2 regions of the Zoogloea sp. JDB1 genome follow, and region 1 is predicted to be linked to the other one. Evidence: predicted binding sites of a transcription regulator. Region 1 holds the regulator's gene; the other holds the start of a gene.

What was found. Region 1 encodes LexA, which represses DNA repair genes until DNA is damaged. Its sites were predicted from a motif close to ACTGTATNTANATACAGT; they were not measured.
Region 2: a site for LexA is predicted at 2,536-2,553, ahead of AC1PPK_RS19780 (error-prone DNA polymerase). Genes of this name have one in related genera too.

What each region holds. Positions count from the first base shown of each region.
Region 1 covers NZ_CM161496.1:3,543,299-3,547,002, reverse strand. Annotated here, with positions in the region: gene AC1PPK_RS15980 (ABC transporter ATP-binding protein) at 1-636, opposite strand, end outside; gene AC1PPK_RS15975 (FKBP-type peptidyl-prolyl cis-trans isomerase) at 736-1,215, opposite strand; partial or broken gene AC1PPK_RS15970 (peroxiredoxin) at 1,181-1,681, opposite strand; gene lexA (transcriptional repressor LexA) at 2,082-2,684, shown strand; gene imuA (translesion DNA synthesis-associated protein ImuA) at 2,710-3,474, shown strand; gene AC1PPK_RS15955 (Y-family DNA polymerase) at 3,410-3,704, shown strand, end outside.
Region 2 covers NZ_CM161496.1:4,363,984-4,367,687, reverse strand. Annotated here, with positions in the region: gene AC1PPK_RS19780 (error-prone DNA polymerase) at 1-2,529, opposite strand, end outside; gene AC1PPK_RS19775 (superoxide dismutase) at 2,696-3,283, opposite strand; gene xseA (exodeoxyribonuclease VII large subunit) at 3,403-3,704, opposite strand, start outside.

The DNA of each region.
Region 1 (3,704 bases):
CATGCCCATGCCGCGTCGGGCCTGCAGGTCGGCGAGCAGGTCCAGCACCTGGGCCTGGATGGTCACGTCCAGCGCCGTGGTGGGCTCATCGGCGATCAGCACCTCCGGGTCGCCGGCCAGCGCAATGGCGATCATGACGCGCTGCTTCATGCCACCGGACAGCTGGAAAGGGTATTCGCCGAGACGTCGGCGCGCGTCGGGAATGCCGACCGCGTCGAGCAGGCGCTCCGCCTCGTCCCAGGCGGGCTTGCCGTGCATGCCCCGGTGGCGGACCAGCACCTCGCCGATCTGATCGCCGACCGTCATCACAGGATTGAGACTGGTGGCCGGCTCCTGGAAGATCATCGCCAGCCGGCGGCCCCGGATGTCGCGCATCCGCACTTCGGGCAGGCTCTGCAACACTTCGCCGCCGAGCCTGACGCTCCCGTTCGAGATCCGGCCTCCGCTCGGCAACAGCCGCATGCAGGCCAGCGCCGTCATCGATTTGCCGCAGCCGGATTCGCCGACCAGCGCCAGCGTGCGTCCCGCCGCCACCTCGAAGCTGATGCCATCCACCGGGCGGACGCGCTTGCCGGCGTTCCGCAGTTCGACCTGCAGGCCATTCACCTGCAACAGCGCCTGATTGTCCGAGTCCAATCCATTCATTCCAAAAAAAACGGACCGCAGAGCGGCCCGTTCAGCGAGTTCAGGTTGGCCGGAGCCGGAATGAAACCGACCTGCCGACCACCCGTCTCATCAGTGGTGATGGCCGCCATCACCGTGGACATGGCCATGGCCGATTTCTTCGGCGCTGGCTGCACGCACGCTCTTGACGGTGATGTCGAAGACCAGCGCAGTGCCGGCGAGGGGATGGTTGCCATCCACCACGACCTTGCCGTCGGCGATGTCGGTGATGCGGTAGACCATTTCGTCCTCGCCATCTTCGCCGACACGCTCGAAGGACATGCCGACCTCGATGTTGTCGGGGAACAGGCTAGCCTCTTCCACCAGCACCAGTTCTTCGTCGTATTCGCCAAAGGCGTCTTCCGGCTGCAGCTTGACCTTCAGGCTGTCACCGGCGTTCTTGCCGTGCAGGGCCTCCTCGATCACGGTGAAGATGCCGTCGTAACCGCCATGCAGGTACACCAGCGGATGCTGGCCGTCGTCGATCACGTTGCCATCCGGGTCGGTAACCTTGTAGTCAAGCGTGACGACCGTGTTCTTGGCGATTTCCATTTACATTCCTTGAGTTGAGTTGCTTTATCAGCTGGAAGACTTCGGCGGCATGGCCGCGCGGATTCACATCGTGCAGCACATGCTGCACCACCCCGTCACTGGAGATGATGAAGGTCGAGCGACGCACGCTGCGCTTGGCGACCCCATCCACCACCGCCGACAGCCACACACCGTAAAGCCGGCAGACCTCGCCGTCCTCGTCGGACAGCAATTCCACCGACAGGCCGTGCTGGTCGCGGAAATCGGCATGGGTCAGGCAGTCGTCGGGACTGATGCCGATCACCATGCAGTGTTCCTGCTCGAAGTCGGCATCGTGGTCACTGAAATCGATGGCCTGGCGCGTGCAGCCGGGGGTGTTGTCACGGGGATAGAAGTACAGGACTACGTGTCTGGAACCCAGCACCGACGCCAGATCGAACATCTCCATGTCGGCATCGGGCAGGGAAAAGAGCGGAGCGGGCGAGCCTTCAGAAGGCGACGCGGGCGAGTCGGAGGATTCTAACCGAGCAGCGCTGAGAACTCTACCCGAAGCGTGTTGCGGGCCGACGAACATGGGCATCTCTCCTCCGGGGGCTGGGCTCTCGCGAACCCGTGCGGGTTGGGGTGAAATCTATCTATGTGGCGTGCCTTGTCTACGAAATCTGTTGGCTGGTGTTCCGGATGCCAGCTTGCCACACCTGCATCAATCAGGAGAAGGCATGCTCTTGAATGGATAGTCCACCGGGGGCGGAGGCTCAAGTCATTTATGCCCGGAGCCCGCAGTTTGTCACGCTTCCCGAGGCTCGGCTCCCGGTTGGCAAAGGCACGCCCGGCTTGCCATCCGTCGCAACCTGTATAAAATTACACAAGACTCACAGGAGCCCTCAATGTCCGACAATCTCACCCCCCGCCAACAGGAAATCCTCCAGCTGATCCGCGACACCGTGGAGCAGGAAGGGCGTCCGCCGACCCGGGCCGAGATCTGCACCGCCTTCGGCTTCCGCTCCCCCAACGCGGCGGAAACCCATCTGCGTGCCCTGGCCGCCAAGGGCGTCATCTCCCTGGAAGAAGGCCGCGCCCGCGGTATCCGCCTGAAGGAAGCCCTCGGCCTGCCACTGATCGGGCGGGTCGCCGCCGGCAGCCCCATTCTCGCCGCCGAGCACGTGCAAGGCCGCTACCAGGTGGATCCGGGCCTGTTCTCCCCGCGCGCCGATTACCTGCTGATGGTGCGCGGCCTCAGCATGCGCGACGCCGGCATCCTCGACGGCGACCTGCTGGCCGTCCATCGCACCACCGAAGTCCGGGACGGGCAAATCGTCGTCGCCCGCGTGGAGGACGAAGTCACCGTCAAGCGCCTGGCCCGCAAAGGCCCCATCGTCGAGCTGCTGCCGGCCAATCCGGACTTTGAACCCATCGTCGTGGACACCCGCAACGACCAGCTGGAGATCGAAGGCATCGCCGTCGGCCTGATCCGCAACGACAGTTTCTGACCACCGGCATCGCCTGAACCACGCCATGGCCGCCCCCGCCCTATCCCTGGACAACCTTGTCTGGCGCGGCGACCGGCTGGCCACGCCGGCCCTGCCGGGGCGGCCGACCGGCCATGCCGCACTCGACGCAGTCCTGCCCGGTGGCGGCTGGCCCCTCGCCGCGCTGAGCGAACTGCTGCTGCCCCGCAATGGCGTCGGTGAACTGGGGCTGTTGCTGCCCCTGCTCGCCAACGTGCCGGCAGGGCGCTGGGCGGCCTGCATCGCCCCGCCCGGCCTGCCCTATGCGCCGGCCCTGGCGGCGGCCGGGGTTCCCCTCGAACGCCTGCTCATCGTCCAGCCCGAGAGTCCGGCCCACGCCCGCTGGGCGGCCCGCCAGGCCCTCGACTCCCGCAGCTGCGAGGTGGTCCTGCTATGGCTGGCCGACGCCGACATGGGCGCCCTGCGCCGCCTGCAACTGGCCGCCGAGGAAAGCGGCACGCCGCTGATCCTGCTCCGCCCAGAAAGCGCGGCCCATCAACCCTCGCCAGCCGTCCTGCGGCTGGCCCTCAGCCCCTGCCGCGGCGGCCTCGGGATCCGCATCCTCAAGCGCCGCGGGCCGCAACTGGCCGCCCCCCTGGCGCTCGAACTCCCGTGGCCAGGCGGTGGCACACGGCCCGACGGCGGCCTCGAACATCCTTCGACGGCAACGATCGATCCGCAGCAGCCCTCCTCCCCCTCCGGCAAGCATGCTCTGGTGCGCCCTTTACCTCCCCGATCTGCCCCTCCAGGTCTTCACGCGGGGGCGCAGTGAGGCCGCCCCGCTTGCGGTCCTCGATGGCCACCCTCGCCGGCGGGTGGTGGCCGCGGATCCGGCGGCAATGGCGCGCGGCGTGGAGCCAGGGCTTGGGCGGGCCAGCGCACTGGCCATAGCGCCGGAGCTGTGCCTGGTCAACCGGCAGCCCGCCCTCGAGCACGCGGCGCTGATCGACATAGCCACCTGGGCCGGACGTTTCACCCCGGCCATCAGCCTCGACCCGCCCC
Region 2 (3,704 bases), 820 kb from region 1:
CACCGACAGAAAGGCACCGTCCTGCCTGGTGGCGACGATGCGTTCTGCGGCGGCGGCATTGAAGCCCTTGACGAGGCGCAGACCGAGGCGGGCGGCGGGGATGTCCGGGGCACTGCTGGAGGCTTCCTGCGTGCACTCCCACTCGCTGGCGCCGACATCGGCCGGCCGGACTTCGACATGGTGGCGACGGGCATCCTGGATCAGCTGGGACGGCCCGTAGAAGCCCATCGGCTGGCTGTTGAGGAGGCCGCACAGGAAGGCTGCTGGCTCAAACCGTTTGAGCCAGGCGGAAACATAGACCAGTAGTGCGAAGCTGGCCGCGTGGGATTCCGGGAAGCCATAGCTGCCAAAGCCCTGGATCTGCCGGCACAGCGCCTCGGCGAATTCCCGTGGGTAATCGCGATCAAGCATGCCGGCCGTCAGGCGCTCCTGGTAGTGCTGCAGGTCGCCCTGGCGTCCCCAGGCGCCCATGGAACGACGCAGTTGGTCGGCGTCGCCGGGGCTGAAGCCGGCGGCGACCATCGCCAGCTGCATGACCTGTTCCTGGAAGATCGGCACACCGTAGGTACGGGACAGAACCGGTTCGATCTCCTCCCGCGGATAGTCGATGGGCTCCTGGCGGGCGACCTTTTCCCGCGCCTGCAGGTAGGGATGGACCATGCCGCCCTGGATTGGCCCCGGGCGGACGATGGCCACCTCGACGACCAGGTCGTAGTAGGTACGGGGCCTCAGGCGGGGCAGCATGCTCAGCTGGGCCCGGGACTCCACTTGGAAGACGCCCATGGCGTCGGCTTCGCACAGCATGTCGTAGACGGGGGCCTGCTCCCGCGGGATGTCGGCCACCGTGAAGGGGCGGCCGCGCCAGCGGGAGATGAGGTCCAGGCTGCGGCGGATCGCCGACAGCATGCCGAGGGCCAGCACGTCCACTTTCAGCAGCCCGAGGGTTTCCAGGTCGTCCTTGTCCCACTGAATGACTGTGCGTTCGGTCATGGCGGCGTTTTCGACCGGGACCAGTTCGGCAAGCGGTCCGCGGGAAATCACGAAGCCCCCCACGTGCTGGGACAGGTGACGGGGAAAGCCGACGAGCGTATTGGCGAGTTCGAGCAGCCGTTGAGTACGCGGTGCGTCCGGATCGAGGCCGGCTTCGCGCAGGCGCTCCGGAGCTACCTGGCTGCCGTCCCACCAGGCCAGGCGGCGGCTGAGCTGTTCCAGTTGGCCGAGATCAAAGCCGAGGGCACGGCCCGCATCACGGAGGGCGCTGCGGGGACGGTAGCGGATTACAGTGGCGGTCAGGGCGGCCCGGTCCCGGCCATATTTTTCGTAGATGTACTGGATGATCTCCTCGCGCCGGTCGTGTTCGAAGTCCACGTCGATGTCGGGCGGTTCCCGGCGCTCCTTCGACACGAAGCGCTCGAAGAGCAGATGCCCGTCCTCCGGCGTGACCGCGGTGATGCCCAGCGCGTAGCACACCACCGAGTTGGCCGCCGAACCGCGGCCCTGACACAGGATCTTCTTGCTACGGGCGAAGCGGACGATGTCCTCAACGGTAAGGAAGAAGGCCTCGTATTTGAGATCGATGATCAGCGCGAGCTCCTTGTCGGCCTGGGCGCGGATGTCGGCCGGAACCCGATCCCGACCGTGCGCGGCAGGCGGGTAGCGGCGCTGCAAGCCGGCGTTCACCAAGGTGCGTAGATGGGAGCCTGCCGTTGTGCCGGCAGGCACGATTTCTTCTGGATATTCGTAACCGAGTTCGCCAAGTGGGCATTCGCAGCGGGCGGCGATACGCAGCGTCTCGGCCAGCCACTCCGGTGGGTGGCGGTGGGCGAGGCGCTGGCGGCTCTGCAGGTGGAGTTCGGCATTGGCGACTAGCCGGTAGCCGGCCTCGTCGAGGCTGCAATGATGGCGCAGTGCACTCAACACATCGGCCACGGGCTGGCGCGACGGGTGGTGCATCAGAGGTGCGCAGGTGCTGGCGACCGGGATGCCGGCGGCGTGTGCTGATGCGCTGATCCACGCCTGTCGGCGGCGGTCGTCGGCGCCCATCGGGAGGAGGGCGGCGATCCAGGCCCTGCCAGGGAAAAGGGCGGCCAGCCAGCCGGCTTCGTCCGTGAGTGTGGTGGAGACGGCGTCCGGCGGAATCAGCAGGGCCAGGCAGTGGCCGAAGTCGCCGTTCAGATCGTGCCGGTGCAGCTGGTACTGCCCCTTCTCCATTGCTAGCCGGCCGTGACTGATGAGGCGGCACAGCTGGCCGTAACCCTGCCGGTTCTCGGCGAGCAGCACGAGCTGCGGGCCGTCCTCGAGCTGGATGCGGGTGCCGACGATCAGCTGCAGCCGTTCCTTGCGCGCCTGCCAGGCAGCGTAAGCCCGCACGACGCCGGCCATGGAGCATTCGTCGGCCAGCGCCAGCGCGGTATAGCCGAGGGCCGCGGCCTGTTCGACAAGCTCCTCCGGGTGGGAGGCGCCGGTCTGGAAGCTGAAGTTGGAGCGGGCACAGAGCTCTGCAAAAGCGGGAGGATCCTGTTGGGGCATGAAATAACTGTATATAAATTCAGTTATCTCAACAAGCCACACTTCCACGCTTCAATACGTGCTCAAAAAGAACAGCCCCGACACGGCGTGAGCCGGTGTCGGGGCTGTTCCGGGAGCGGCGACCTATCAGGTCACCAGGCTCCCGGTGGCTGCAGCCGCTTCGCGATCAGGCGAAGTTGGCGGCAGCGAAGTCCCAGTTGGCCAAGCTGTTCAGGAAGGTTTCCACGAACTTGGGACGGGCATTGCGGTAATCGATGTAGTAGGCGTGTTCCCACACGTCGATGGTCAGCAGGGGCTTGCCTTCGCCGCTCTTCAGCGGGTTGCCGGCGGCGCCGGTGTTGACGATGTTGACGGAGCCGTCGGCCTTCTTGACCAGCCAGGTCCAGCCGGAACCGAAGTTGCCGACGGCGGAAGCCTGGAAGGCCTTCTTGAACTCGTCGAAGGAGCCCCACTTGGCGTTGATGGCGTCAGCCAGCGCGCCAGCCGGAGCGCCGCCGCCGTTCGGCTTAAGGGAGCTCCAGAAGAAGGTGTGGTTCCAGACCTGGGCTGCGTTGTTGTAGATGCCGCCGGCAGGGGCCTTCAGGAAGGTCTCTTCGACGGACAGGTTTTCGTACTCGGTGCCCGGGATGAGGTTGTTCAGGTTGGTCACATAGGCTTGGTGGTGCTTGCCGTAGTGGTATTCGAAGGTTTCTTCGGAAATGTGGGGCACCAGGGCGTTCTTGGCGTAGGGCAGTTCGGGCAGGGTATGAGCCATTTGTTTCTCCGGGGTGTAGGAAATTGTCCGACTATTCTAGTCGGGATTGGATTCTCTGCACAATCGGCCTCGGCGTACCTCATCCGGTCGCCGGTTCCATCCGCTATTTTGCACCGCAACTAGCCGGAATGCTTGTCTACCTTTGCATCTACGACGCCGTCGTGGAGTTCGACGCTGATGCGATCTCCTGGTACCAGCCCCTTGACGGAGCGAACGATCTGCCCCGAGGCGTCCCGCGTGATGCTGTAGCCGCGGGACAGGACGCCGCGGGGATCGAGGTGGGCAAGGTGTTGGTTCAGGGTGTTGAGTTGCATTCGTCGGTCGGCTAGCAACTTGTGCATGGCGCGCTGCAGTCCTTGCTCTAGCATGTTCAGCTTCTGTTGCCGGCTGGCCAGATCGGGCCTGCGGGCGGCCAGGCGCA